Regions from separate parts of the Chromobacterium sp. genome, predicted to be linked through region 1. Evidence: predicted binding sites of a transcription regulator. Region 1 holds the regulator's gene; the other holds the start of a gene.
What was found. The regulator FNR, encoded in region 1, switches genes on or off when oxygen is low (the NO sensors DNR and NnrR bind a similar motif). The targets are predictions, from matches to a motif close to TTGATNNNNATCAA.
Positions count from the first base shown of each region.

Region 2: nirJ (heme d1 biosynthesis radical SAM protein NirJ) is a predicted target of FNR. The motif match lies at 1,557-1,570, and genes of this name have one in related genera.

Region 1 is NZ_JAYSGF010000041.1:15,546-41,313, forward strand. Features, by position in the region: gene hscA (Fe-S protein assembly chaperone HscA) at 70-1,932, shown strand; gene fdx (ISC system 2Fe-2S type ferredoxin) at 1,942-2,283, shown strand; gene iscX (Fe-S cluster assembly protein IscX) at 2,416-2,610, shown strand; gene ACE3QM_RS18690 (hypothetical protein) at 2,675-3,667, opposite strand; gene ACE3QM_RS18695 (glutathione S-transferase family protein) at 3,846-4,481, shown strand; gene udk (uridine kinase) at 4,574-5,194, shown strand; gene ACE3QM_RS18705 (VOC family protein) at 5,543-5,941, opposite strand; gene ACE3QM_RS18710 (inositol monophosphatase family protein) at 6,023-6,814, opposite strand; gene ACE3QM_RS18715 (RNA methyltransferase) at 7,017-7,796, shown strand; gene ACE3QM_RS18720 (DUF1853 family protein) at 7,786-8,706, shown strand; gene fnr (fumarate/nitrate reduction transcriptional regulator Fnr) at 8,754-9,500, opposite strand; gene hemN (oxygen-independent coproporphyrinogen III oxidase) at 9,610-11,016, shown strand; gene ACE3QM_RS18735 (sodium:alanine symporter family protein) at 11,084-12,499, opposite strand; gene ACE3QM_RS18740 (methyl-accepting chemotaxis protein) at 13,254-15,242, shown strand; gene ugpQ (glycerophosphodiester phosphodiesterase) at 15,444-16,196, opposite strand; gene ACE3QM_RS18750 (cytochrome d ubiquinol oxidase subunit II) at 16,341-17,354, opposite strand; gene ACE3QM_RS18755 (cytochrome ubiquinol oxidase subunit I) at 17,351-18,691, opposite strand; gene ACE3QM_RS18760 (GbsR/MarR family transcriptional regulator) at 18,694-19,260, opposite strand; gene mutS (DNA mismatch repair protein MutS) at 19,576-22,122, shown strand; gene ACE3QM_RS18770 (hypothetical protein) at 22,189-22,614, shown strand; gene aceK (bifunctional isocitrate dehydrogenase kinase/phosphatase) at 22,679-24,469, opposite strand; partial or broken gene ACE3QM_RS18780 (pseudouridine synthase) at 24,642-25,160, opposite strand; partial or broken gene ACE3QM_RS18785 (NADP-dependent isocitrate dehydrogenase) at 25,494-25,768, shown strand, end outside.
Region 2 is NZ_JAYSGF010000081.1:46-4,813, forward strand. Features, by position in the region: gene ACE3QM_RS22515 (DUF6396 domain-containing protein) at 88-1,494, shown strand; gene nirJ (heme d1 biosynthesis radical SAM protein NirJ) at 1,627-2,838, shown strand; gene ACE3QM_RS22525 (Crp/Fnr family transcriptional regulator) at 3,051-3,740, shown strand; gene ACE3QM_RS22530 (hypothetical protein) at 4,267-4,626, opposite strand; gene ACE3QM_RS22535 (DUF1484 family protein) at 4,650-4,768, opposite strand, start outside.

The sequences.
Region 1 (25,768 bases):
CCCGTGAGCCGGCGCCGCGCCGGACCTTGCCGCTGCCAGCGGCTCACCTCCTACTGACTTGAACTGAATATGGCCTTACTGCAAATCGCCGAACCCGGACTCTCCGCCGCTCCGCACCAACACCGACTCGCCGTCGGGATAGACCTGGGCACCACCAATTCGCTGGTGGCCTCGGTGCGTAGCGGCTCCGCCTCCGTGCTCAAGGACGAGCACGGCCGCAGCCTCTTGCCCTCGGTGGTGCGCTATGCCGACGAAGGTCATGTCAGCGTCGGCTACGAAGCCCAGAAAGAGCAGAACAAGGACCCGCACAACACCATCGTCTCGGTGAAGCGCTTCATGGGTCGCGGCCTGGCCGACCTGCCCGATGCCGGCAACCTGCCCTACCGCTTCGTCGACGCCCCCGGCATGCTGCAGTTGGTCACCCGCGGCGGGGTCAAGAGCCCGGTCGAGATCTCTGCCGACATTCTGCGCACACTGAAACAGCGCGCCGAAGCCAGCCTGGGCGGCGATCTAACCGGCGCGGTGATCACGGTGCCGGCCTATTTCGACGACGCCCAGCGCCAGGCCACCAAGGACGCCGCGCGCCTGGCCGGGCTGAACGTGCTGCGCCTGCTGAACGAACCCACCGCCGCCGCCATCGCCTACGGGCTGGACAACGGCAGCGAAGGGACTTACATCGTCTACGACCTGGGCGGCGGCACCTTCGACGTATCGATTCTCAAGCTCAGCCGCGGCGTGTTCGAAGTACTGGCTACCAGCGGCGACTCCGCGCTGGGCGGCGACGATTTCGATCACCGCGTCTACTGCTGGGTGCTGGAGCAAGCCGGCCTCTCCGGGCTTGGCGCCCAGGACACCCGCTTGCTGCTGACCCGCGCCCGCGAGGCCAAGGAAGCGCTGACCGAGCACGCGGAAACTCAGATCACCGCCTTGCTGTCCGACGGGCTGACGCTGGATCTGACGCTGGACCAGGAAACCTTCCGCCGCATCAGCAAGAATCTGGTGGACAAGACCCTGCTGCCGGTGCGCAAGGCATTGCGCGACGCCGATGTCGCGCCGGAAGACGTCAAGGGCGTGGTGATGGTGGGCGGCGCCACCCGCATGCCGCAAGTGCAAAAAGCCGTCGGCGACTTTTTCGGCCAGCCGCCGCTGACCAATCTGGACCCGGACAAGGTCGTCGCGCTGGGCGCGGCGATCCAGGCCAATGTGTTGGCCGGCAACAAGGGCGATGAGGAATGGCTGCTGCTGGACGTGATTCCGCTGTCGCTGGGCATTGAAACCATGGGCGGACTGACCGAGAAGATCATTCCACGCAATAGCACCATTCCAGTGGCGCGCGCCCAGGATTTCACCACCTTCAAGGACGGCCAGACCGCGATGTCCATCCACGTGCTGCAAGGCGAGCGCGAACTGGTGAGCGATTGCCGCTCACTGGCCCAGTTCACCTTGCGCGGCATTCCGCCGATGGTGGCCGGCGCCGCGCGCATCCGCATCACCTTCCAGGTGGACGCCGATGGCCTGCTGGAAGTGTCCGCCCGCGAACAGACCTCCGGCGTGGAAGCCCGCATCGAGGTCAAGCCCTCTTATGGCCTCAGCGACGAGGAAATCAGCCGCATGCTGACCGAGTCCATGAGCCATGTGCATGAAGACATCGAGGCGCGAAAACTGCGCGAGGCCATCGTCGACGCCACCAGCCTCAGCGAGGCCTGTCGCGCGGCGCTGGCGGCCGATGGCGATCTGCTGGACGCCGATGAGCGCGCCACGCTGGATCAGGCGCTGGCCGTGGTCGATGCCGCCATCGCCGCGGCCCAGACCGCGCGCGATGTCAATGAAGCCAGCGGCCGCCTAAACCGCGCCTCCGAAGAATTCGCCTCGCGGCGCATGGATCGCAATATCCGGCGCGCGCTCAAAGGCCACAATATTTCTGATTTGTAAGGATCCGCCATGCCGCGAATCATCGTACTGCCCCACGCCGACCTCTGCCCTGAAGGCGCGGTCATCGACAACGCCGAAGCGGGCCAAAGCATCTGCCAGGTCTTGCTGGACCACGATATCGAACTGGAACACGCCTGCGAGATGTCCTGTGCCTGCACCACCTGCCATTGCATCGTGCGCGAGGGCGGCAACTCCCTGAACGAAGCCGACGAGCTGGAAGAAGACCTGCTGGACAAGGCCTGGGGGCTGGAAGCCCAATCCCGGCTGTCCTGCCAGGCGATTGTCGCGGAAGAGGATTTGGTGATAGAAATCCCCCGTTACACCATCAACCACGCCCGCGAACACCACTAGGAACACGCCCAAAAATCCCTGTAGCCGCGTTGCGCCGCCTTGCCGTACCTCATGTACTGTCTGCGGCGGCGCGCCTTGCTACAGCCGCTGCGCTGGATTTTATGAGCGGTTCCCCGCTCAGGAGACAAGAAGATGAAATGGACCGACGTGCTGGACATCGCCATCGAACTGGCGGAAACCCATCCGGAGATCGACCCCAAAACCGTGCGCTTCGTCGATCTGCACAACTGGGTGGTCACGCTGCCGGACTTCGACGATGATCACAGCCGCGGCGGCGAACGCGTGCTGGAAGCGATACAGCAAGCCTGGATCGACGAAGTGGAATAAACAGGCCAAGACCATTTGCCTGATACGGAAAGCCGCCGCCCCCGGGACGCGGCTTTTTGCTCGCCTAACGCACCGCCTGGCCGCTGCTCCAAGCCTGGCGCAAGGCGCGACCGCAAACCGCCGATTGCAGATAGGGCTTGTCCGTCGCCGAACGGGACAGCCAGCCGGCGTGCGCCTCGCGCGCCAGCACGCCGTAATGGGCTTTATCCCGGCTGATCCATGGATAGAAGCCGAAAGCGCCCGGACTGCTGAACGCACCGTCGCCGCTGCCGGGATCGTCTTCCACCCAGTGGCCTATCGAATAATGCCAAACCTCGTTTTCCGGTATCGGGCTCTGCAGCGCCTGCCGCGGGCAGGCGCGTGGATTGGCGCATACCGCGTGCGCGCCCAGCAAGGCATGGATGGCAAGCCGCCCCGCGATGATGGCCTGCAGGAAACGGGCATAATCGCCGGCGCTGCCCACGCCGCCGCCTGCCGGCTGCGGCTGCGCATAGCCGAAGCCCCAGTCGGCGCCCATCACCGATAAGCCGTTGCGGACTTCAACCGCCAGCGCCTCATTGCCATCCTCGCCCAGCCCCATTTCCAGCGCATGCCGCTGCATATGCCCGCCGTTGTAGAAGAAACGGCCATCCCCCGCCGCATCCGGCCGCCCATAGTCATTGATGCGGCTATTCATGCAGCTGGCCACTGTCTGCCAGGTGCCACAGCCGCGCAGCCCGGTATAGGCGCTGCGAAAACTCAGCAAACGGATATCGGACTCGCTCAAGCGGCCCTGGCGCCGCTGCACGACATAGGCGGCGTAAATCCACTTGGAGGCGGAAGCGAGCGCCAGCCGTGTCTGCCGCCCCGGCGCGCCCGCGCCGACGGCGCCGCTGGCCAGTAATCCGCCGCCATCGCCGATTTCCCAGTAAAACGGCCGCGCGGCGCGGCAAGCCTCCGCCCGCTCGGCCGTGGCCTGCGTCGCGGTGGCGCGCTCCGCCTGCGTCGGCGGCTGCGCCGCAACCATGGCAGCCAGCCCGAAAGCCATCGCGCCCAGCCAGATTTCCATGCCCCTCATCGCCCGCCTCCGTTTTCCCTCCGCGCCGATCCTCGCCGGCGGCCGCCACAGCTCAGTGTAGTCGACGCCGCGCACAAGCTTTGATATCCGCATAGGAAAACCCAGGCCGATGGCGGTATCATCGGGTTCAGGCTGCGACAGCCCGTCGGCAGCCTCCCCAACCGAACGGAGTCACTGGATGTTCACCCTCATCATCGGCAATAAAAACTACTCATCCTGGTCCTTGCGCCCCTGGCTGGTGCTGAAAATGCTGGACGAGCCGTTTGAAGAGCAGCAGATCGATCTCTACCTGTCCGACACCAAGGCGCGCATCCTGGCCGCCAATCCGGCCGGCAAGGTGCCGGTGCTGATAGACCGCAAGCTGCGGGTCTGGGATTCGCTGGCGATCTGCGAATACCTGGCGGAATGCTTTCCCGCCGCCAAGCTATGGCCGGACGACGCCGGACTGCGCGCGGTCGCCCGCTCCATCGTCGCCGAAATCCATTCCGGCTTCTCCGCGCTACGCGAACACCTGGCGATGAATCTGACGCTGCGCCACATCAATTACCAGAGCACGCCAGCGGTGGAATTCGACATCGCCCGCATCATCTCGCTGTGGGAAGAGCATCTACCGCGTCACCAGGCAGACGGCGAATTCATCTTCGGCGGCTTCAGCATCGTTGATGCCTTCTTCGCTCCCATCGCCACCCGCTTCCACACTTACAACGTCAAATTGCCAGAACAATCGCAGGCTTATGTCGACCGCCTGCTGGCTTTGCCGGCGATGCGGGAGTGGTATCGCGCCGCTCAGGCGGAAGGTCAGCGCGCTTCATAACGGATAATGTCGCAATTAGAGTGGAAGGACGCGCCATAACTCATTAGAATGGCGCGTTTTTTTATATTTTTTACGCGTAGAAGGATAGTTTCATGACCACCCCGTTCATCATCGGCGTTGCAGGCGGCAGCGGCAGCGGCAAAACCACGGTGACCAACCAAGTTCTGGAAACCATTGGCTCCGAGATGGCGGCTGTGATCATTCAAGACTTTTACTACCGCGACCAGAGCCATCTGACCTTCGAACAGCGCCTGGCGACCAACTACGACCACCCGCAGGCTTTCGACTGGCCGCTGCTGATCGAGCACATCGATGATCTGCGCAATGGCCGCGCCATCGAAATGCCGGTCTACGACTTCGCCAACCACACCCGCGCCGAGGAAACCATCACTGTGCAGCCGGCGCCGGTCATCGTCATCGAAGGCCTGTTCCCGCTGTACGACGCCGCGTTGCGCGACATGATGTCCTTGAAGATCTTCGTCGACACCGATTCCGACGTGCGCTTCATCCGCCGTCTCAAGCGCGACATCACCGAGCGCGGCCGCACCACCGACAGCGTGATCGAGCAATACCTGACCACGGTGCGCCCGATGCACAACCAGTTCATCGAACCGACCAAGCGCTTCGCCGACGTGATCCTGCCGCACGGCGCCAACGATCCGGCGGTGGACATCATCACCACCAAGGTGGCGAGCCTGATGGTACATAATTGATTCACGCGGCGGCATCCACGCCGCCGTCTTCCGCCCGCTCTTCCAGCGGGCGCCACGCACAGGAGCATTCCATGCATACGATCAAACCGCGCAACCCACACGCTTGCGCGCCCATCATGAAAAAAGGCGGCGCCCACGCGCGCAGCCGCTCCGGACAGCGCCAAGCCGGACGCCAGGCCATGCTGGCCGAACTGGATCTGGAGCTGGATCTGAATTGGCACGAGGCGGACGCCTACCCCCCGCAGCCGCAAGCCGCGGCCGACGACGAGCCGGCGGTTTTTGGCGACGTGAATAACAAAGAGCCGCGCAATGCGCGGCTCTTTGTTATTCACGGGGCCCTGCCGGCGTTTAAACGCCGGACTTCAATTGCAGCAAGTCCCAGCGATTGCCGTACAAATCCTCGAACACCACCACGGTGCCATATGCTTCCTCGCGCGGCTGCTCACTAAAGCTCACGCCCGCCGCCGCCATGCGGCGGTAATCGCGCCAGAAATCGTCGGTATGCAGGAAGAAACCGACGCGGCCGCCGGTCTGCGTGCCCACCACCGCCTGCTGCCGCTCATTGCTCGCCTTGGCCAGCAGCAGCGCGCACTCGCTCGCCCCCGGCGGCGCCACGCGCACCCAGCGCTTGTCCTCGCCCTGCCGTTCGTCCTCCAGCAACACAAAACCCAACTTGTCGACATACCAGGCGATGGCTTCATCGTAATCCGTCACCACCAGGGCGATCGAACCCAAAAACTGTTTCATCTCACGCTCCAAACAAAAACGGCGTCCCCGAGGACGCCGTGACCCGCTTAGCCAAGCCCCAGTGGGCCAAGCCGACAGCGCTTACTTGCCGATATGCGGCGCCAGCGTGTGCAGCAGCTGCGCCAGCACTTTCGGGTTGGCGGCGACAATGTCGCCGGACTCCAGCCAGCCCTGCTCGCCGGACAAGTCGGTGACGATGCCGCCCGCTTCCTGCACGATCAGGCTGCCCGCGGCGATGTCCCAAGGCTTGAGGTTCAGCTCCCAGAAGCCTTCCACGCGGCCGCAAGCCACATTGCACAAGTCCAGCGAGGCCGCGCCTTCGCGGCGCACGCCGGCGGTCTTGGCCAGCACATCCTTGAGCATGCCCAGGTATTGGTCGATATAGCTTTGGTCGGACACCGGGAAACCGGTGGCGATCACGCATTCATTCATCATGAAGCGCTTGGACACGCGGATGCGGCGATCGTTGAGGAAGGCGCCGACGCCGCGCGAGGCGGTGAACAGATCGTTGCGGTTGGGGTCGAAGACCACGGCTTGCTGCACCTGGCCCTTGTGCGCCAGCGCGATGGAAATCGCGTACTGCGGGTGGCCGTGCAAGAAGTTGGTAGTGCCGTCGATGGGATCGATGATCCACTCGTATTCCGACGAACCGATGCCTTTCGCGCCGGACTCTTCTGCTAGAATCGCGTGCTTGGGATAAGCTTCCAGAATGGAAGCGATGATGGACTCTTCCGCGGCGCGGTCCACTTCGGTCACGAAGTCATTGTGTTTCTTGCGCTCTACGCGCACCGCGTCGAGATTCAGCGACGCGCGCTGAATGACACTGCCAGCGCGGCGAGCGGCTTTCACCGCGACATTGAGCATCGGATGCATTGACGGCCTCTACACTTTCAACCATGACAGACGTCCGCCACATGACGCGACGTCTGCTAGTAACAATCTGGGTTAAGGAACAAGAAAAACCCGGCGCAATCGGGCAAGGCGACATGCCTGCCCATCCGGCAAGCGCTGGCCTTGCGCGCAAAACGGCGCGCGGGCTTTTCGATAAGCCGGCTATTTTAATGTGAAACTGCTGATGAATAAACCCCAAGTACCTGATTTTCTGAAAAACATTCGCGTGGTGTTGGCGCGGCCCAACCATCCGGGCAATATCGGCTCCGCCGCGCGGGCGATGAAGACCATGGGCCTGAGCCGGCTGTATCTGGTTGAACCCAAAGTGTTTCCCAGCGACGAAGCCAATACCCTGGCCTCCGGCGCGGTGGATCTGCTGGAGCAGGCCACCGTGGTGTCCAGCCTGGCCGAGGCCTTGCAAGACGTCACCATCGCCTGCGCGCTGACCAGCCGCCGCCGCGAGCTGACCACCCCGCTGTCCACCCCGCGCCAGACCACGCCGGAATTGGTGGCGCGCGCCCGCGCCGGCGAACAGGTGGCCCTGGTGTTCGGCAATGAAACCTTCGGCCTGTCGATCGAAGAAGTCGAGCAATGCAATCGCCTGGTCACCATTCCCGGCAACCCGGACTACTTCTCGCTGAACCTGGCGATGGCGGTGCAGGTGATGACTTATGAGCTGTTCAGCCACACCGGCGTGGACGTCGACTACCTGCGCGCGGACAGCGACGCGGCGGCGCTGGGCGAGGTGGAAGGCTTCTGCGGCCACCTGGAACAGACCATGGACAAGATAGGCTATTTCCGCCGCCGCAACAGCGAGCGGATGATGCGCCGGATGCGCACCCTGTTCAACCGCGCCGGCCTGCTGCGCGAGGAAATCGACATCCTGCGCGGCTTCCTCAAACAGGTTCAGCGCGCCGCCGACGGCGAAGTCCGCCGCGATGCCCCCGCCAAGGATGACGACTAAGCCGCTGTTCACCCTGCCCTACGCGCACCCGGCGGTGCGCGATCTGGCTTTTCTGCTGACCGCCCCGGCGCCGTGGAACAGCGGCGCCGACATCGCGCCGCAACGGCTGCTGGGCGCCGACGGCCCGGCGCTGCTGCAAGCGCTGGACGCCGATCCGGCCGAACTGCACGGCTGGCTGGCGCGCCAGCCCACCCGCCGCCTCGGCCATTACGCGGAACGGCTGCTATCGTTCTGGTTCCGGCTGGCGCCGCATATCCAGCTGCTTGCCAACAATCTGCCGGTGCGCGGCCCGGACGGCCGCACCATCGGCGAGTTCGACTTCCTGCTGCGTCTCGACGGCCAGCCGCTGCACCTGGAAACCGCCAGCAAGTTCTACCTCCAGCTGGGCCGCGACGCGGACACCCTGACCGGCCCCAGCCTGCGCGACGCCTGGGCCTTGAAAGCCCGTAAATTGCAAACCCAGCTGCGCCTATCTCGCCACCCGGCGGCCCAAGCCATGCTGCCGTCGGGTTTTGCCGGCTGCGCGGTAGGCGCCCGGCTCAGCGGCTGGCTGTTCCACGCCCTGGACACCGCGCCGGAACCGCCTCCGCAGGCCCAACCGCTATACGGGCAATACTGGCCGCTGCGCGGCGAATGGCCGGCCTCCAGCACGGCCTCGCGCTGGGCCTGGCTGCCCAGACTGAGCTGGCTGGCGCCGGCGCGGCTCGGCTTCGAACAGACCCATACCGCGGCGGCATTGCGCGCGCAGCTGGAACAGGCGGCGGCGCCGCAATTGCTGGCGGAGCTGCAAGCCGGCGCCGATGCTTGCTGGCATGAAGTGGCGCGCGGCTTCGCCGTGCCGCCCGGCTGGCCGCAGGAAGCGCCCTTGTCGCGGCTGTTGGAGCAAATCGCCGGCAGCCCTAGCCCATGAAAAAAGGCAGGCCCATGGCCTGCCTTCAGCAATGCGGCGCTGCGCGCTCAATGCCCGTTGGCGTGCGCGCAACCGGAGATCAGCGCTTTTAGCTCGTCCACCATCACCAGCTGGATATGCTTATGGTCTACCGTAATCCAGCCTTGCTGCTGGAACTTGGACAACGTGCGGCTGACGGTTTCCAGTTTCAGGCCCAGGAAGCTGCCGATTTCCTCACGGCTCATGCGCAGGATGAAATCATTGGCGGCAAAGCCACGAGTGGACAGACGCTGCGACAGATTGAGCAGGAAGGCGGCCAAGCGCTCCTCCGCCTTCATGTTGCCCAATAGCAACATTACATTCTGATCACGAACGATTTCGCGGCTCATCAAGCGGTAGAAATGGTGCTGCAGCGTGGGAATTTCGCGTCCCAGGCTCTCCATGCGGCTGAACGGCAGTTCGCACACCTCGCTGTCTTCCAGCGCAATGGCGTCGCAACCGTGTACATTGGCGGAAATGCCGTCCAGGCCCATCAATTCGCCGGACATATGGAAGCCGGTGACCTGTTCACGGCCGTCCTGGCTGGCGACGCTGGTCTTGAAGAAGCCGGTGCGCACCGCGAACAGCGAACGGAAGCCCTCGCCGCTGCGGAACAGGTACTCGCCGCGCTTCAAACGGCGGCTCTGGCGGATCACCGCGTCAAGCTGGGTCAACTCCTCGCGGTTGAGCCCAACCGGCAGACAGAGTTCCTTCAGGCTGCAGTTGGAGCAGGAGACCTTCAGGTTATGCAAAGAGATATGGTTCTGATCGGACATGGCATGTTTAGTGCAAGCTTGCGCTGAAGCTTGACCCTTATCAAAGCGAAATTCGCAGGATTTCCGCAAATTTACCAGTCCACCAGAGGTTTTGCTATCCAAATACGACATGAAGACCACCCACCCATTTTCTCCTGCCCATTTTGAATTCGACCGCGCGCTGATCGAGCGCCTCGACGGGACAGGTCCTAGATATACGTCATACCCGACTGCGGATCGCTTTACGCCGGGTTTCGCCGAAACAGACTACATCCACTGGCTACGGCAGCGCAGCATCGGCGCCAACCGTAAACCTTTATCATTGTACGCTCATATACCTTTTTGCAACACTATCTGCTACTACTGCGGTTGCAACAAGATCATCACCAAGGACAGCAGCAAGGCTGACTTGTACCTGGACTATCTGGAAAAAGAAGTCCGCATGGTCGCCTCCTGTCTGGGGCGCCGCGAGCAGGTGATACAGCTGCATTTCGGCGGCGGCACCCCCACCTTCTTGTCCGACGCGCAACTGGAACGACTGATGACCTTGCTCAAGACTCATTTCGAGTTCTTGAAGGAGGGGGAGTATTCCATAGAAATAGACCCGCGCAAAGTCAGCGCCGCGACAATCTTCAAGCTGGCCGAACTCGGCTTCAACCGCATCAGCGTCGGCATTCAGGACTTTGAGCCGGCGGTGCAGCAGGCGGTGAACCGGGTGCAGTCCGAAGAGGAAACGCTGGAGGTGATCCAGGCCGCGCGCGATGCCGGCTTCAAGTCGGTCAGCGTAGACCTGATCTACGGCCTGCCGCTGCAGACCCGGGAATCGGTGCGCCGCACGCTGGACAAAGTGATCGCCATCGGGCCGGACCGGCTGGCGCTGTACAACTACGCCCACCTGCCCACCGTGTTCATGCCTCAGCGCCGCATCAACGAGGCCGACCTGCCCTCGGCGGAAACCAAACTGGATATTCTGCAAGACTCGGTGCAGCGCCTGGCCGACGCCGGCTATGTCTTCATCGGCATGGACCACTTCGCCAAGCCGGACGACGAGCTGGCCACCGCGCTGCGCCAAGGCCGGCTGCAGCGCAATTTCCAGGGCTATTCCACCCACGCCGACTGCGACATGATAGGTCTTGGCGTGTCGTCAATCGGCAAGGTCGGCCCCTGCTACAGTCAGAGCGCCAAGGATCTGGACAGCTACTACGCGGCGCTGGACAGCGGCCACCTGCCGGTATTGCGCGGGCTGACGCTGGACAATGACGACATTTTGCGCCGCAGTATCATCCAGGGCCTGATGTGCCGCTTCTCGCTGTCGGTGGAGGCGCTGGAGGAAATCCACGGCATCAACTTCGCCGAGTACTTCGCCGAAGAACTGCCGCAGATCCGCGAGTTCCAGCAACTAGGCCTGCTGTCCTTCGACGGCGACTTCATCATGGTGGAACCCAGGGGGCGCTTCCTGATCCGCAATATCGCGATGATCTTCGACCGCCACCTGCGCGAGCGCCGCACTCAGGCGCGCTACTCCAAGACCATTTGAGCTTGCTCCACAGCAAAACAGCCCGCGTCGAAACGCGGGCTGTTTATCGTTGGAACCAGGTTCAGACTTACCAGATGTCTTTTTCCACCTTGGCCGCCAGTTCCGGGTAATCCGCCACCTTGAACACCGGAGTGGACTCGCCCTGCTTCAACTGGCGCTCGTAATCCTTCAGCACGATGAAGAAATAGCGCGACAGCAGCACAATGGCCACCAGATTGATCAAGGCCATCAAGCCCATGGCGAAGTCGGCCATATCCCATACCAACGGCAAACTGGCCACCGCGCCGAACATCACCATCGCCAGCACGATCAGGCGGAAAGCCAGCAATATCCGCTTGTTGCTGCGGATGAACTCGACATTGCCCTCGGCATAGGCGTAATTGCCGATGATGGTGGAAAACGCGAACAGGAACATCGCCACCGCCAAGAAGGACGCGCCTATCGGCCCGAACTGCGCCTCGATCGCCTTCTGCGTCAGTGCCACGCCGCTCAAGCCCTGGTCGTGCACGCCGGACAACAGGATGATGGCCGCGGTGGCGGTACAGATCACCATGGTGTCGATGAAGACGCCGAACATCTGGATCGCGCCCTGGCTGGCCGGATGGCGCGAAGTCGCCGTCGCCGCCGCGTTGGGGGCGGAGCCCATGCCGGCCTCGTTGGAGAACAGGCCGCGCTTGATGCCCAGCATCATCGCCTGGCTCACCGCGTAGCCAGCGAAACCGCCCGCCGCTTGCTCCAGGCCGAAGGCGCTCTTGACGATCAGCACGATCAAGCCCGGCAGCTCGGCGGCATGCACCGCCAGCACATAGAAGGTCATCAGCAGGTAAATCGCCGCCATTACCGGCACCAGCCATTCCGCCACCCGCGCCACCGAACGGATGCCGCCAAAGATGATGGGGGCGGTCATCACCACCAGCGCCACGCCCACCATATAGCGGTTCCAGCCCCAGGCGCCCTCGGTGGCCGCCACGATGGAATTGGCCTGCACCGCGTTGAACACCAGGCCGAAGGCCAGAATCAGGCACAGAGCGAAGACCACGCCCAACCAGCGCTGGCCCAGGCCTTTTTGAATGTAATAGGCCGGGCCTCCGCGGAAGGTATCGTCATGGTGATTGGTCTTGAACAGCTGCGCCAAGGTCGACTCGGCAAAAGCGCTGGCCATGCCCAGCATCGCGGTCAGCCACATCCAGAACACCGCGCCGGGACCGCCGGCGGCAATGGCGATGGCCACGCCGGCGATATTGCCGGTGCCCACCCGGCTGGCGAGGCCGGTGGCAAAGGCCTGGAACGGCGAAATATCATCCTTGCTGCGGTGGCCGCCACGGCCACCCATCATTTCGCGCCAGCCGCGCGCGAACAGCCGCAGCTGCAACAGGCCGGAGCGCAGCGAGAAATACACACCGACGGCCAGCAGCAGGCCGATCAGCACCTTGCCCCAAATCACATCATTGGCGGCATTGATAAAAGAATGAAGCAACTCCATGATTCCTCTTAAAGCTCTGAGCGTGACAATCTGGAAATGGGCGACGCGCGCCGGAAGGATTTCAGACTGGAAGGTTGGTTTCTGCCCCGGTCTTGATGCCGGGATGAGGGCTTATCACGGGTTCACGATCTGCTGCGCGTCGTGAGACGTCACACGATGAATGCGGCTCTGAAATGCTCATGCGCCAAGCACATTCCGCTTCCTCAGCCATTTTCGCCTTGTCTCGCTCTTGCCCGCGAGATCGTGAATCGGCTCTAAAACCCTGAATCGAGCCGCCGCGGCGATCGCCACGCGGGCCGATATGGGCGGCTCAAACGCACCAGAACAGACTGAGCGATGACGCTATTTTGTCAGACTGTTTCCATGCGAAACCCGGCGAATTTAGCAAAATAGAGTGTTTGCTGGCAATGGAATTCACACGCGGTCGCTCTGCCTCCACCACCGCGCAAGCAACACCATAAGCATATTTATTCAGCTGTTATTCCTGACAGCATCCGACGCGGCAAAACACCAATAGCATTTTAAATGACCAAGGCATTTTTTTGGCAAGCCATGCCAATAACGCCCAGCAGGCGTCGCACTGCACTGCGCTTCTGGCTGATATAGCCCTTAGTCATTGCCAAGCTTGCCGTCCATCGCTCAGCTCTCTTGCCCGAAAATTGCCTATTCTGGTACAGACACGGCCAAGAACCCTATTGCGGGCGCCGCCGCCATCGCCGGGAGCGAGATGATGACAACACCCATGGTAAGGTTGATGCAAGGTCTGAGCTACCCCAGCCGTTTCGCGCTGATCGGCGCGGTATTCGCGGCGGCCCTGCTCTATATGGTGTACGGCCTGTACCGCACCAATCAGGACAATATCGACTTCTCGCAAAAAGAAAGAGTGGGCGTCGCCTACATCCAGCCGCTGAATCGGGTGCTGGGCGCGCTGGAACTGGCGCAGGACCTGGCGGTGCGAGCCGCGCAGGGCAACGCCGCCGCCAAGGCCGCACAGCCGGAGGCCGTGGCCCGACTCGACCAGGCATGGACGCAGTTGCAAAACGCCCATGCCCAATCCGGCGGCGCCCTGCAGAGCGAAGACGCCTGGAAAACCGCCAGCGCGGCGCGCGCGGCGCTCGCGCAACTGGGCAGCGCCCCGCCCGACAAGATCATCGCCGGTTTCGACAATGCCGCCGACAAACTCAACACCCTGCTGGGCGTCGCCAGCGACAACTCCAACCTGACGCTGGACCCGGACATCGACAGCTACTACCTGATGGACGCGGCCACCACCAAGCTGCCGACGCTGGCCAACACCATAGGCGAGGCGCTGGCCTGGGCCGCCAAGCCCGAAACTGGGCAAGCGCTGACGCCGGCCGAGCGCGACCGTCTGGTCGAATTGCGCCCGCTGATCAGCAGCGCGCTGGACGGCCTGAACAGCGACCTGGCCAAGGCCCAGGCCTATAATTCCGCCGTCAAGAGCGCGCTGGACGCCGACAACCAGCAATTGGCAGCCTTCCGCCAGCTGCAAGTGACGGCCATAGACGGCGCGGTGGCGGGCAAGACCGGCTCGGCGCTGGGCGTGGCCGGCCTGGCGGCGCGCAGCGCCAGTGTCATCACCCATTTCAGCGATAGCGCGCTGCAGAACCTGGATGGCTTGCTGCAGGCCCGCATCGGACGGATGCAAGGCCAGCGCAATCTGTATATCGGCATCGGCCTCGCCACCATGTTGCTGGCCAGCTTCCTGTTCCATCAGCTCTATCTATCCATCACGCTGCAACTGGGCGGCGAGCCCTTCTATGTGCAAAGCGTGGTCGAACAACTGGCAGCCGGCCAGTTGGGCATCCAGATCCAGCTGCGCGCGCAGGACAACAGCAGCCTGCTCGCCGCCATCGGCCAGATGCGCAATCAGCTGCGCGAAACCGTCGTCCAGCTATTGGACACCTCGCGCGAAGTCAACGCCGCGGCCGACCAGATGGCGCAAAGCGCGCAGAACATCAGCCATAGCAGCACTCAGCAGACCCAGTCGGCGGCCAGCATGGCGGCGGCGATCGAGCAACTGAGCACCAGCCTGATGGTCAGCGCGGAACAGTCGGAACAGGCCAACCAGCTGTCCCGCACCGCGGTTAGTCAGTCCAGCGAGGGCAACGCCATCATCAGCGAGGCCGGAGCCAGCATGGACAGCATCGTTCGCGATGTGAGCTCGGCTTCGGAAACCATAGGCGCGCTGGGCAAACAGTCGGAATCCATCGCCAGCATCGTCGACGTGATCCGCGATGTCGCCGATCAAACCAATCTATTGGCCTTGAACGCCGCCATCGAGGCGGCGCGCGCCGGCGAACAAGGCCGCGGCTTCGCCGTGGTTGCCGACGAAGTGCGCAAGCTGGCCGAGCGCACCGCGCAGTCCACCACCGAGATCAGCGGCATCGTGTCCGAGATTCAGCGCACCTCGCAGCAGGCCATCGCCAATATGCAGACCGGGATGAGCGCAATCATGCAAGGCCAGGATAATACCCGCAGCGCCGGCGCCAGCATCGCCACCATCCGCCAGTGCGTGGACCAGGTGCTGGACAGCATCCACCAGATCAGCCAGGCGCTGCGGGAGCAGAGCAGCACCAGCCAATCGCTGGCGCAAAACGTGGAAGACGTGGCGCGGATGTCGGAAACCAATGCCAGCGCCGTCGAAGCCAGCGCCCAGACCGCGAGCGAGTTGCAAGCGGTGTCGCAGCGGCTGGGGCAGCTAGCCGGCCGCTTCAGCGTCTAAGAGCCTGTTCAAAGTCTCGCGAGCAAGAGCGAGACAAGGCGAAAACGGCTGAGAAAACGGAATGTACGGTTGGTACATGAGCATTTCGAAGCCGGTTTCAACGCCCATTTCTATCCATCCCGCCGATGCGCAGCAGACTTTGAACAGGTTCTAAGAACCTGTTTACGATCTCCCGAGCACCAGTGAGCTCGTCAACCCCTGCTACCCCGCCGCCAGCAGATCCAGCCGGTCGGTGCAGACACTATCCACGCCCCAGGCCAGCAGCCGCTCGGCGTCGGCGGGCCGGTTCACCGTATAGCACAGCAATTGAAAGCCGGCTTGCTTGATCGCGGCGGCCAACTCCGCGCTCAGGCCCAGATAATCGCAGTGCAGCGCGATGCAGCCCAGTTCGCGCAAGCGTGTCTCCCAGTCCGCCGGCACCTGCTCCACCAGCCAGGCGCGCGGCACATGCGGCGCGGCTTCGCGCGCTGCGCGCAGCGCTTCCGCGGAAAAAGACGACAGCAAGGGCGGAACCGGAGCCGCGGCCCATAGCCGCGCGGCCGCGGCCGCCACCAGCGCGCCGGTGTCCTTCTCCCGTCCCGGGCAGGGCTTGATCTCGATGTTCAAGGCGATGCCCTGGGCCAGGCAGTAGGCGGCGACATTGTCCAGCGTCGGCATCGGCTCGCCGGCAAACGCCGCGCCCTTCCAGCCGCCGGCGTCCAGCCGCGCCAATTGCGCCATGCTCATCGCCGCAGCCGCGCCGTGGCCGTTGCTGGTGCGTTCCACCGTGTCGTCGTGCAACAGAAAGCAGACATCGTCGGCGGACAGTTTCACATCGCACTCGGCGCCGCGATAGCCGTAGCGCCGGCCTTCGCGGAAACCGGCCAAGGTGTTTTCCGGCGCCAGGGCGCCGCCACCGCGATGGGCGATGAAGCGCGGATAAGGCCAGGCCGGAGTGGAACCGGAGTCAGACATAAGGGCTTCCTTGAGCTTGCCGCGTGGACAAAAGGGGCTATTGTCGCCGCGACGGATTGCAGGCGGATGACGAACTCCCAGTATGGCAACAGCCGCCATTGCAAAGCAAAGGCGGCTGTTGTGAGCGCATGACCCGGCCTGGATTTACTGATAAGTCAGCGCATTGGCCTTGCCATGGAACACCCGATAAACGAAGGCGGTGTACAGCAAGATCACCGGCAACACCACCGCCGCGCCCCAGAAGATCACCCACAGCGCCGCGGTGTCGCTGGCCGAGTGCCAGATGTCCAGCCGGCCTATCACCACTTCCGGGAACACGCTATAGGTCAGCCCCCAGAACGACAGCAGCACGACGCCTACGGTGCAGGCAAACGGAGCCCAGCACCAGTTATCGTTGCCGGCGGCCTGGCGCACCGCCAAGCGCGGCAGGATCACCCACAAGGTGGCGAACAGCACGATGCAGCCCAGCGGCAGCGGCAATAGCAGCAGGAATTCTGGCAAGGCGAACCACTTGGCGGCGATATGGCTGCTGGCCAGCGGCGTGGCCACCGACACCAGCAGCACCGAAAGCCCCGCGCCGGCCAGGCTGCGCCGCGCCCAGGCCACCGCCTTGGCCTGCAAGGCGCCGCTGGTCTTCATGATCAGCCAGCCGGCGCCCAGCAGCGTGTAGGCCGCCGCCAGGCCGATCCCGGCCAGCAGCGCGAAGCCCCAGGCCAGCCAGCCGTCGGCGAAACCGGTCAGATAGCGGCCCAGCATCACACCCTGGGTCAGCGCCGCCAGCAGCGAGCCACAGGCGAAGGCGACATTCCACCACGGCTTGTGCGGCTCGCGCGCCTTGACGCGGAAGTCGAAGGCCACGCCGCGCACGATCAGGCCGGCCAGCATCAGCGCCACCGGCAGATACAGCTCGCCGAGGATGATGCCGTGCGCCAGCGGGAAGCCCACCAGCAACAGGCCCACGCCCAGCACCAGCCAGGTTTCGTTGGCGTCCCAGAACGGACCGATGGACGCGATCATCATGTCCTTCTCGTCATTGCTGGCGAAGGGCAGCAGCAGCCCGACACCGAGGTCGTAACCGTCCAGCACCACATAGATGAGCATGGACAAGGCCATCAGGCCGGCGAATACCACCGGCAACCAATACGCGGCGCCACTCATGCCAGTTTCTCCTCGAGATGCGCAGTGTCAGCGCCGGACTGGCCGGCGGCCTTGCCGGCCATGTAGAACAATACCGAGACATAAGCGCTCAGCAGTACCAGATACAGGCTCAGATACATCGCCAGCGTCGACGCCACCATGCCGCCGGTCGCCGGACCCGCCGCCTGCGCCGTGGTCAGCACCCCTTCCACCAGCCACGGCTGGCGGCCGATCTCGGTCACATACCAGCCGGCCAGCGTCGCCACCCAGCCGGCGAAAGTCATGCCCACCAGCGCGCGCAGCATCAGCGGAGCCAATTGACCGCGGCGGCGCAGCTGCCAACAGGCCAGCCAGGACACCAGCAGCATCAGCGCGCCGACGCCCGCCATCACCCGGAAGCTCCAGAACACCTTGCCCACCGGCGGATGCTGGGCGAACTCGTTGAGACCGCGGATCTCGCCGTTGGGATCATGGGTGATGATCAGGCTGGCCAGCTTGGGAATGCCCACCGCCATATCGTTCTGGCGGGTTTCCGCGTTGGGCAGCGCGAACAGCAGCAGCGGCGCGCCCTTCTCGGTGTGCCAGATGCCCTCGATCGCCGCCAGCTTGGCCGGCTGATGCTTGAAGGTGTTCAGGCCATGCATGTCGCCCACGAAGATCTGCAGCGGAATCAGCAGCGCCGCGGTGATCACCCCGGTTTTCAACGCCAGCTTGGCGCCATCGCTGCGGTCGCCCTTCAGCCGGCGATAGGCCGACAGACCGGCGACCAGGAAGGACGCGGTCAGGCCGGAAGCGATCAGCATATGGCTGAGCCGGTACGGCAGCGAGGGGTTGAAGATCACCTCCAGCCAGCTGGTCACCACCGCCTTGCCGTTCACCATCTCGAAGCCGGTCGGGGTCTGCATCCACGAGTTCAGCGCCAGGATCCAGAACGCCGACACCGTGTTGCCGAAGGCGACCAGGAAGGTGGCCCAGGTATGCACCCGTTCCGACACCCTGGAACGGCCGAACAGCATCACGCCGAGGAAGGTGGCCTCCAGGAAGAAGGCGGTCAGGATCTCATACGCCAAGAGCGGGCCGGCGATATTGCCCACCGTCTGCATATAGCCGGGCCAGTTGGTGCCGAACTGGAAGCTCATGGTCACGCCGCTGACCACGCCCAAGGCAAAGGACAGCGCGAAAATCTTCACCCAGAAACCATAGGCGTCCATCCAGCCCTGTTGGCCGGTTTTCAGATAGCGCAGCTTGAAGAACAGCAGCACCCAGCCCATCGCAATATTGATGGTGGGGAACAGAATGTGAAAGGAAATATTGGCGCCGAACTGCATGCGCGCCAATACCAGCGGGTCAAAGTCCATGGCTACTCCCTGTCGCCGTCGCGACTGGTCAGTTTCGAAAGCGAGTGGGTGAATTGCAGGATTTTCTGCACCTGCGACCCCATTTTCATCAGGCGCTGCAAAGTCTCCACGTCCATGTGCTGGATATCGGAGAACCAGGTGGTGACCAACTCGATCAGCTGGTACATCTCCTTCATCCGCGCCTGGGCATGGCGCTCGGCCTCGCTGGCCGGCGCTTCCATGATGGCGCCGCGCAACATGGTCAACGTCGGCTCCACCTCGCGTTTCTTGCGCTCCTCGGCCAGGGTCTTGAAGATGGCCCACACATCATCGGGCGTGGAGAAGTATTCGCGACGATCGCCAGGGAAATGCTGCAGCCGGACCAGGCGCCAGGACTCCAGCTCCTTCAGCCCCATGCTGACATTGGAGCGCGAAAAGCTCAGGCTCTCGGCGATTTCATCCGCGTTCAGCGGCTTCTCCGATACATATAGCAGCGCATAGATCTGGCCGACAGTGCGATTGATGCCCCAGCGGCTGCCCATTTCACCGAAATGCAGCACGAAGGACTGAACGAGAGGCGGTATATTCATGACATTCTCAATTTTCAGGAATTTCTGAAACTTTGATATAAATCATAAATTCGCAATGAAACCAAGTCAATCACAACCATCGTTGAGCGCGGCGCTTGACAAGACGGCACCCCATGCAAACCGCATCACCACTAGCTCGGCCAGCGCGGCTGACGCCGCTGGCGGCCTGCGTTAAAATAGCGCCGACTCTCCAAAACCCCGCCTCGCGCGGGGCCAAACATTAATCAGGGATGCCCTGGCGCCCACGCGGCCTTGATGCGCGGGCAGCTGCCACGGCATCCTGTTGTCTATTGAAAACATAAGAGCCCTTAGCCGATGAGCACGCCACAGCACACCCCGATGATGCAGCAATACCTGGCCATCAAACGCGAACACGCCGACAAGCTTGTGTTCTACCGCATGGGGGACTTCTACGAGCTGTTCTATGAGGACGCGGAGAAGGCGGCGCGCTTGCTCGACATCACCCTGACCACCCGCGGCGCCAGCGGCGGTAACCCGATCAAGATGGCCGGCGTGCCCTACCATGCCGCCGAAGGCTATCTGGCGCGCCTAGTCAAGATGGGCGAATCCGTCGCCATCGCCGAACAGATAGGCGATCCGGCGCTGTCCAAGGGCCCGGTGGAACGCAAGGTGGTGCGCATCGTCACCCCCGGCACCCTGACCGACGCCGCGCTGCTGGACGACAAGCGCGACAATCTGGTGATGGCGGTGAACATGGTCAAGGGCGTGCTGGGCCTGGCCTGGCTATCGCTCGCCAGCGGTGAATTCAAAGTGCTGCAGACCCGGGTGGACGACCTGCACAGCGAGCTGGAACGCTTGAAGCCGGCCGAGCTGGTGATCCCGGACGACACCGGCCTCAATGTGTTCGAGACCGTGGCCACGCCCAAGAAAAAACTGCCGCCGTGGCAGTTCGACATCGAATCGGCGCAGATGACGCTGACCCGGCACTTCGGCACCCGCGACCTGGCCGGCTTCGGCGCCGACACCCTGCCGGTGGCGGTGGGCGCCGCCGGCGCGCTGCTGGAATACGTCAAGACCACCCAGAGCGTGAACCCGGCCCACATCGCCAATCTGGCGGTGGAAGACGCCGGCGAACTGATCCGCATGGACGGCGCCACCCGCCGCAACCTGGAACTGACCGAAACCATACGCGGCGAGCCGTCGCCGACGCTGGCCTCGCTGCTGGACGGCTGCGCCACCAGCATGGGCAGCCGCCTGCTGCGCCATTGGCTGCATCACCCCATCCGCAGCCACGGCAAGCTGGCGCGCCGCCTGGAAGCGGTGCGCGCCCTGCTGCCGGCCTATGACGACGCCCACGCCCAACTGAGCGAAGTGGCGGACATCGAACGCATCACCGCCCGCATCGCGCTGCGCAGCGCCCGCCCGCGCGACCTGGCCGCGCTGCGCGATTCGCTGAAGGCGCTGACCGGCGTCAAGCGGCTGGCCGCCAGCCTGGACGCCGAACTGCTGGGCGAACTGGCGCGCCTGCTGCCGGACGATTCCCCGGTGGAAACCATGCTCAGCCAGGCCATCCTGCCCGAGCCCTCCACCTTCCTGCGCGACGGCGGCGTGATCAACCACGGCCTCAACGCCACGCTGGATGAGTTGCGCGCGATCCAGACCGACTGCGGCGCCTTCCTGCTGGCGCTGGAAGCGCGCGAAAAGGAACGCACCGGCATCCCGACGCTGAAAGTGGAATTCAACCGCGTGCACGGCTTCTACATCGAAGTCACCAAGGCCCAAGGCGACAAGGTGCCGGACGACTACCGCCGCCGCCAGACCTTGAAAAACGCAGAGCGCTACATCACGCCGGAACTGAAGGAATTCGAGGACAAGGCGCTGTCGGCGCAGGATCGCGCGCTGGCGCTGGAAAAACAGCTATACGAAGACCTGCTGGATCAGCTGGCACCGCACATCCCGGACCTGAAGCTGATCGCCCAGGCGGTGGCCGGGCTGGACGTGCTGTCCTCCTTCGCCGAGCGCGCCAGCGTCAACAACTACGTGGAGCCGGAGTTCGTCGCCGACACCCGGCTGGAAATCATCGAAGGCCGCCACCCGGTGGTGGAGGCCGAGGTGGAACGCTTCATCGCCAACGACACCAAATTGTCCGACGCGCGCAAGCTGCTGCTGATCACCGGCCCGAACATGGGCGGTAAATCCACCTATATGCGCCAGAACGCCTTGATCACGCTGATGGCCCACATCGGCAGCTTCGTGCCAGCCCAACGCGCGGTGATCGGCCAGATCGACCGCATCTTCACCCGCATCGGCGCTTCCGACGACCTGGCCGGCGGCCGTTCCACCTTCATGGTGGAAATGACCGAAACCGCCAACATCCTCAACAACGCCACCGAGCAATCGCTGGTGCTGATGGACGAAGTGGGCCGCGGCACCTCCACCTTCGACGGCCTGGCGCTGGCCTGGGCCATCGCCAAGGCGCTGATAGAAAAAAGCCGCGCCTATACGCTGTTCGCCACCCATTATTTCGAGCTGACCAGCCTGGCCGGCGATTACCCCAGCGTCGCCAACGTCCATCTGTCCGCGGTGGAACACAAGGACCGCATCGTGTTCCTGCACCATGTGGAAGAAGGCCCGGCCAGCCAGAGCTACGGTCTGGCGGTGGCGCAACTGGCCGGCGTGCCCGGCAAAGTGATCCGTGAGGCGCGCCGCTATTTGACCGAACTGGAGAACCACTCCGCCAGCCGCGTGCAGCCAGATCTATTTGTCAGTTTACCCGCGACGGCAACTGTGGAACCTGAACCGAATCCGGCGGTCGAACGCCTTCTGGAGGTCGATCTAGACGATCTCTCGCCACGGGAAGCTCAGGCTTTACTCTATGAATTAAAGAAACTGGCCAATTGACCAGGCCAGACCCGGGGACGTTTCCTATATTACTAGAAGGTAACATCCGAGACAGGAGCAACAACAATGTCGCTTGAAAACACTGCCACCGCCCCGGGCCTGGTCCAGCTGTTCAGTCAGGTTACGGACGATGGAAGCATTGCCCTTTCCTCCATCCGTGAGCGGGCCAACCTTGAATTGTCCAGCTTCGCCGCCATGGCGAGCCAACAATTGCAGCAGCTGGACATCAGCATGCCGCCGGCGATCAGCCTGATCAGCACGCCGGCCTGCCAGCTGGCCTTGGAAAACAACCACCCGCATGCCGAGGAAATCCGGACCTGGTTGCAGGGCAATGACAATATCACCCGTAAATTCAAGGAAGTGGAAGTGCTGTACGAGATCGTGCGCGCCGCGGAAAGCATAGGCGAGACCTTCCCGGAAAGCTCGACCTTCCACATTGGCTTAACCAGCGCCGGGCCCATCGCCTACTTCGAGGACAGCCACCGCGCCTAGACGCCGCGCCCGCGCGCATTCAACACCCAGACGGGGAAGCAAACGCTTCCCCGTTTTTCTTGCGTCAATCCCGCTGCGGGCAAAGCGCCCGCTCCCGCCGATAAAAACGCGGATAGGCGTTGATGAAGCGCATCTCCTCCGGGTAGGGATAGAAGTCCTCGATGTGGCCAGCGCCGATGCGGCGCTGGCGCTGCTGCCAGAACGCCGGGCTCAGCAAATCCTGATGGTGGCGCAGAAACGTCTGCCTGACCTCGGCGTCACCCAACAGGAAGGCGCCGAACTCTTCCGGAAACACATCATTGCGCGCCACCGGATACCAGACCTCGCCCGACATCTCCATTTCCGGATACGGCGCCTCCGGAATCCGGCGGAAGCGGCAATCGCTCAGGTATTCGATCTCGTCGTAATCGTAGAAGATCACCCGGCCGTAGCGCGTCACCCCGAAGTTCTTGAACAGCATGTCGCCGGGAAAGATATTCGCCGCCGCCAGCTCCTTGATCGCCAGTCCGTAGTCGCGCACCACCCGCGCCTTTTCCGCCGGCTCGGCGCTCATCAGGTAGAGATTCAACGGTTTCAAGCGCCGCTCGATATACAGATGCTTGATCACCAGTTGCTCCGCCCCCTCCTCCAGCAGCGACGGCGCCTGCGCGCGCAGCTCCCGCAGCAGCTCCTCGGTGAAGCGCGCCTTGGGAAACGCCACATTGGAAAATTCCAGCGTGTCCGCCAGCCGCCCCACCCTATCATGACGCTTCACCAACTGATACTTGGCCTTCACCGTCGCGCGGTCCGCCTCCTTGGCGCCACCGAACTCATCCTTGATCAGCTTGAACACATAGGGATAGGACGGCAGCGTGAACACCAGCATCACCAGGCCGCGGATGCCGGGCGCGATGACGAAACTGTCGTTGGAATGCTGCAGATGCTGGATGAAGTCGCGATAAAAGGTGTTCTTGCCCTGCTTCTGCAAACCCAGCATGGTGTAGAGCTCGGCCTTGCTCTTGCCCGGCAGCATGCCGCGCAGGAATTGCACATAGCCGGACGGCACTTCCATGTCCACCAGGAAATAAGCGCGGCTGAAGGAAAACAGCATGCCTATGCGCCATGGCTCCAGCAGCAAGGTGTCCAGACACAAGCCACCCAGCGCGTCGTGCAGCACCGGGACCGCGAATGGGTACTGCGCGCCGCCATTGATCACCTTGCCCAGCACATAGGCGGACTTATTGCGGTAGAACGGCGACGACAGCACCTGAACCTGGTAATTGGCCTCCTGCCGCGGCCAGCGGCCCTCCAGAAACGCCAGCGCCTGACGCAGCGACAACGCGATATCACGGCGCAGCCGGGTGAAGGCTCGCTGCCAGCCGAAGTCCTCGACCATGCGCCGCAGCACCGCCCTCAGGCCGTCGCGCGCCGGATAATAGCTGCGATAGGACGGCGGATCCGACTCTATGTACTCGGTGGAAATCGCCGGGCGGATGAAGATGAAATCGTTGTTGAAATAATCGCGGTGCAGGATGCGGGTGAACACCGAGTTGAAAAAGGTTTCCGCGCACTCCGGCTGCTTGTGCCTGACCAGCAGGCCGATGAAGTAGAGCTTGGCTTGCTGCCAGATCTCGTCGTCCAGCAGCTCGGCGTGAAGCTCGCCATGCAGCCGCGCCACAGTTTCCGCCACCCGCTGGTCGTAGAACTGGATACGGTCGCGCACCGCCTGCTGCACGCCCTGCCAGTCGCCGGCCTCGAACAAGGCCTTGGCGCCGCGGTTGCAGTCGCGAAAGCGCCGGTAATGCTTGTCGAAACCATCCACCAGCGCCTGCGCGATATCGCGCGCCACCGGATTGTAGGACTCGGGTATCTGCATGCGCCCGCCTCGTCGATGTGGAACCGCCGCGTCGCGGCCCGGCGCCGGTTCAAGGCTTGCGCGGGCCTCCGCGCCGGAAGCCGCCGCCGCGCGGCTGCGCGCCCGGCTTGGCGATGCGCTGAGCATGGGGCAGCCGCGGCAAATCCGCAAGGTCCACCTCCAGCTCGCGCATGTCTCCCGGCTGCAAGCCGTCCAGCGCCCACGGGCCTATCGCCGCCCGCACCAAGCGCAAGGTCGGCAGGCCCACCTTGGCGGTCATGCGCCGCACCTGGCGGTTCTTGCCCTCGCTGATGACGATCTCCAGCCAGCCGTCCGGCACCGTCTTGCGAAAACGCACCGGCGGCTTGCGTTCCCACAGATCGGGGGCGTCGATGCGCCGCGCCTGCGCCGGCTGAGTGGTGAAATCGCCCAGATCCACGCCACGGCGCAGTTGCTCCAGCTGTTCCTCGCGGATCTGGCCCTCCACCTGCACCCAATAGGTCTTGGGCAGTTTCCAGCGCGGATTGGCGATGCGGTGCTGCAGCTCACCGTCTCCGGTCAGCAGCAGCAGCCCTTCGCTGTCGGTGTCCAGCCGGCCAGCCGGATACACGCCGGGCAAGGGCACGCAGGACTTGAGCGTTGGATGCGAGGGGTGCTCGGAAAACTGACAGATGACACCGTAGGGCTTGTTGAGCAGAATGAGTCGGGACATGGCGGAAACAGCGACAATGAATGAATGAGCCGAATGATAGCAAGAGCCGGCCGCAAAGTAGCGGCAGATTGCCGACGCATGGGCACTCCCGCTGCTTATAATTCACATTCGAACAGACCCCAAGCAGTTATAACGCATAAAAGTTCACATGCGCTGCGAGCCAAGCGCCCGCACAGAGGTATAATTCGCTTTTGAAAATTGCCCGAGAGTCGCCGGATCGCGCTCAGGCCGCGTCGCCTGGACCCCGCGTCCGCCTTTCCAAGCTCTTTCAATGCGCCGGCAGCGCCTCGCGCAACCGTTCTGTCGTCACAAGATAACTATGGAGATAGAGTAATGCCTTCGGAACAGCCCAGCATCATTTACACCCTGACCGACGAAGCGCCGGCGCTGGCTACCAGCGCCTTCCTGCCTGTCGTCCAGGCCTTCGCCGGCTCCGCCGGCATCAAGGTCGCCACCGCGGACATTTCGCTGGCGGCCCGCGTCCTGGCCGAGTTTCCCGACTATCTGGCTGACGAACAGAAAGTGCCGAATACCCTGGCGGAGCTGGGCAAGCTGACCCAGCACCCCGACACCAACATCATCAAGCTGCCCAATATCAGCGCCTCGGT
Region 2 (4,768 bases), on a different contig from region 1:
AAGGAATGGAAGGTCTACCGGCCCACCGAGGTGGAATGGGAACTGGTGCGCTACCAACTGCCGCCCGAGGCTTGAAAGGAGCATCCGATGTTCAGCCACGCCAGCACGCGCCAGAACCCGGCAAACCGTCCGCTGATCCAGCAGGCGGCCGTGACCTTGTGGCTGACGGCTTTAGCCGTGAGCATCGCCGCCCCGGCCCTAGCCCAGGAGCCCCGAATCAGCACCCTCAGCCCCAAACAGCAAGAGGCCTTGGCCTTCCGCTGCGTCCACCAGCAACTGCCGGCGCCAACGCCGGAAGCGGATCAACTGTTCCGCTACGCCCGCCACCTGCAAAAGTACAATCTGCTCAAGCGCCAGCCCGACATCACGCGACAAGTGCAGCGGCTCTACCGCATCGCCGCCGCCCATGGCCACGTCAAGGCCAATATCAATTTGCAGAATGGCCTGACCGATGGCGACTTCACCGGCGGCTTCCGCGAAGTGCTGGATCTGAACGACAAACTGATGGACCTGAGCCCCGCCCCCGGCTATTACAACCTCGCCTACTACACCAGCCGCGGCTACGGCAATATCAAGCGCGACCGCGAGCTGGCGCTGCGCTATTTCCGCAAGGCCGCCGACCTCGGCAACCCGGAAGCACAGTTCTACGTTGCCGAACTGTTGATCCCGCTCAGAAAAGCTCCCGATATCGCACGCCAGATGTATCGTTGCGCAGCGGAACAAGGGCATGCTGACGCGGCAAAAACATTGGGCATCGACCTTAAAACCGACAAGCACTACGACGAAGGCATTAAGGCTTTACAACTCGGCGTCAAAGCAGGGAGTTCAGGTGCGGCCAGCTTTTTAGAAAATGGTTTCAATGGCCCCGCATCCAATAACCGCTTGTATTACCTAGGAGTCGCCAAAGACCCCGAGCGCAAACGCCGTTACCAACAGATAGGGGAGTTCCTCTACGACTACTCCTACCTGCAACCCACGGTAGAAGAAGTCGACCAGATCGTGCCGCTGCCGCCGGCCCCCTTGCCGCCCTGGGACGGCGGCTTCCAATGGTTGAAAGCCTGGCGTGGGCCGGGGCCGGCTCAGCCCAGCGAAGATCTGATCCAGCAGCTGGCCGAGGCCAAGCAGCTCGACCCCGCCACCGGCCTGTTCGACCCCAAGCGCAAGGCCGCCGCCGAAGCCGAGGCCAAAGCCGCGCGCGAACGGGCCGAGCTGACCCCGCCTTTCCCCAATGCGCTGCCCATCGGCGCGCTGCGCCGCAGCGGCGACGTGCCCAATGTCAACGCCCACTGGCGGCCGCGGCCGCCCAAGGGCTGCGTGCCCTGGGGCAGCACCCATCCCACCACCTACTGCACCGCCGGCCAGCCGCTGCCCTTGCTCGACGTCGCCTTCCCGCTGCCATGGTGGCAGCAATGGCTGAGCCAGGAATGGAAGGTCTACCGGCCCACCGAGGTGGAATGGGAGCTGGTGCGCTACCAACTACCGCCCGAGGCTTGAGCGGGGGGGGGGGTAAAAACCAATTGAGTCACGGGCAGATGGCTAAATCGCTACTATTTCATTTGACCCGCATCAAGGAGCCGCCGCCGCCGCCAGCCGCACACTGAGCCATCTTCTCGCGTGGAGCCGGCCATGTTGCGACTGACCCAATACCTGCGGCTGCTGTGCGAGCCGGCGGCCATCCCGCCGCCAGGGCGCGCCATGCCGGCCGGACCGCAAGGACCGGTAGTGATCTGGAACCTGATCCGCCGCTGCAACCTCACCTGCCAGCACTGCTACTCCACCTCCGCCAACCGCGACTTTGCCGGCGAACTGAGCACCGACGAAGCCTATGCGGTGCTGGACGACCTCAAAGCCTACGGCGTGCGCGTGCTGATCCTGTCCGGCGGCGAGCCGCTGCTGCGGCCGGACCTGCCGGCCATTGCCCGGCGTGCCAAGGCGCTGGGCTTCTATATCGGCCTGTCCAGCAACGGCACCCTGATAGACGAGGCCGCTGCCGCCACGCTGGCCGACATCGGCTTTGATTACGTCGGCGTCAGCCTGGACGGCATCGGCGCCACCCATGACCGCTTCCGGCGGCTGGACGGCGGCTTTGAACTGGCGCTGCGCGGCCTGCGGCTGGCGCGCGACGCCGGCCTGAAAGTGGGCATCCGCTACACCATGACCGAAGACAACGCCGCGGACCTGCCGGCGCTGCTGCAACTGATGGCGGACGAAGCCATCGACAAGTTCTACTTCTCCCACCTCAACTATGCCGGGCGCGGCAACAAACACCGCGCCGACGACGCCCGCCACGCCCGCAGCCGCTGGGCGCTGGAACTGCTGATCCAGCAAGCGCTGGCGCAGATCCAGGCCGGCCAGCCGCGCGACTTCGTCACCGGCAACAACGACGCGGACGGCGTCTACCTGCTGCACTGGGCGCGCCGGCACTACCCGGAGCGCGCCGACGCGCTGCTGCGGGCGCTGCGGCGCTGGGGCGGCAACGCCAGCGGCGTCAACATTGCCAATATCGACAACCTGGGCAATGTGCACCCGGACACCATGTGGTGGAAAGTGACGCTGGGCAATGTGCGCGAACAGCCGTTTTCTAGTATCTGGCAACAGCCGCGGCACCCGCTGATGAGTGGCCTGCGCCAATCCCCGCGCCCGGTGGCCGGCCGCTGCGGCGCTTGCGCCCATCTGGCCATCTGCAACGGCAATACCCGAGTGCGCGCCTGGGAGCTGAGCGGAGACTTCTGGGCGGCGGACCCGGCCTGTTATCTGAGCGATGTGGAAATCGGTGTGGAGCCGGGCCGCCACACGCTGCCGGAGCTGACGCCGTGGAGCCGGGAAGCCCGGTTCTAAATGAGCCGCTAACAAAATCGCGCAGCGTAGCTGAGCCAAGGCGCGCCGACGCAGGCAGTACAAGTAGTACGACAAGGAGGCGCAACGCAGGATCAGCGGTTTTGTTGGCGGCTCTAATCACATCGAACTAGGCGGCTGCTGCCAATGGCCCATGGTCCTTGGCGGAGCGCGCTTTTATAGTGAGAACCTACCCATCATCGAGCCAAACCGTCATGAGCCATCTGGACATCCCTTCCTTCCTGCGCCACCAGCCGCTGTTCCAGCAACTGTCCCCGGAGCAAATCCAGGCGCTGGTGCCGCACACCCAAGAACTGCGCGGCCTCAAGGGCCAGGTGATCTTCCAGAAGGGCGACCCCTGCGACGGCATGTTCCTGGTGGTGTACGGCCGGGTGAAGCTGGCGTTGTCCTCGGCGCAGGGCAGCGAGAAAGTGATGGAAATCATCCACCCCGGCCAGAGCTTCGCCGAGGCGGTGATGTTCCTGGGCCGGCCCTGCCCGGTGATGGCCCAGTTCCTGGAAGACGGCATGCTGCTGAAAGTGGAAGCGGCCGGCATCCTGCAAGCGATAGACCACGACCCGGCCTTTGCCCGGCGCTTGCTGGCCGGCCTGTCGCTGCGCCTGCACGGCCTGGTGCGGGACGTGGAGCGCTACTCCATCGAAAGCTCTTTGCAGCGGGTGATAGGTTATCTGCTGCAACACATCCCGGAAGATGGCGGCAGCCTCACGCCGCAGGTATCGCTGCCGGTGAATAAAAGCCTGATCGCGTCCCGGCTCAACCTGACGCCGGAAACCTTCTCGCGCATGCTGCACCAGCTGATCGAGGCGGAGCTGATCCAGGTGGATGGGCGCGATATTACCTTGGTGGATGTGGAGCGGCTGAAGGCCTTCGGCAACTGCGCTTAGAGCCACTAACAAAACCCCTGATCCTGCGTTGCGCCTCCTTGTCGTACTACTGGTACTGCCTGCGTCGGCGCGCCTTGGCTCAGGTACGCTGCGCGGTTTTGTTAGCGGCTCTTAGAACCTGTTTACGATTTGCTGCGCGTCGGCGATACAGCGTTGAAAACGTCTTCGAAATGCTCATGTACCACCTGTACATTCCGCTTTCTCAGCCATTTTCGCCTTGTCTCGCCTTAGCTCGCGAGATCGTAAACAGGCTCTAAGAGCCTGTTTACGATCTTTCCGAGAGAGATCGTTGTTCAAGACATTGAATCCACTGCGCGGATGATGCTCTAGGGCCGGTTCCGCCCTGCCTGAGCGAGGCAAGCACCGTCGCGAGGGAGTCAAGCAGGGAGGAGATAGTGGCTTGGCCAAATATCCCCTCCACCTCTAAAGACCTCCCGGCGGCAGGCTTGAAGAGAGCCTGCGCGCGTGGGATTCGTGGTGTCCCGCGTATTTACAGCGCTTCAGGATAGGTACGCATCGTGCCCGTTCAGGGAGGCGCCTCCCCCGGCGCCGGCGCCCCCACCAAGGCCTGACGCGCCAGCGCCATATTGCTGAACCCCGCCTGCCGGTAGCACAGCCGCGCGCAAGTATCGCGGTTGCTCCACGCGCCGGACGCCCACATCGCCAGGATGGCGGCGCGGGCGTATTCCTGCTCGCCATGCCGTTGCTGCCAACGGCGAAACTCGGCGAGCACCAGCTGAATCTCCTGAAGAATGGCCGTGGAATTGGCCGGATGGGCCGGGCAGTCGTCCGTCAAGGCAACTACGCCGCTGCGCGCCTCATAGACAATGAGCAAACGCGCGGCGCGCTTGAGCGTGTCATTGTGCTGCTTCAATAGCTTCATCATGGCAATGCTCCCCATCCGACCGATCAAAACACGCGATTGATGCGCTGCAGCCCCAGCTGCAAACGCTGCTGCACCGGCTCCAGCAAGGCCAGCGCTTCCTCGCTGCTGAACAGCAGCGGCTCGTCACGGCCTTGCAGCAGGG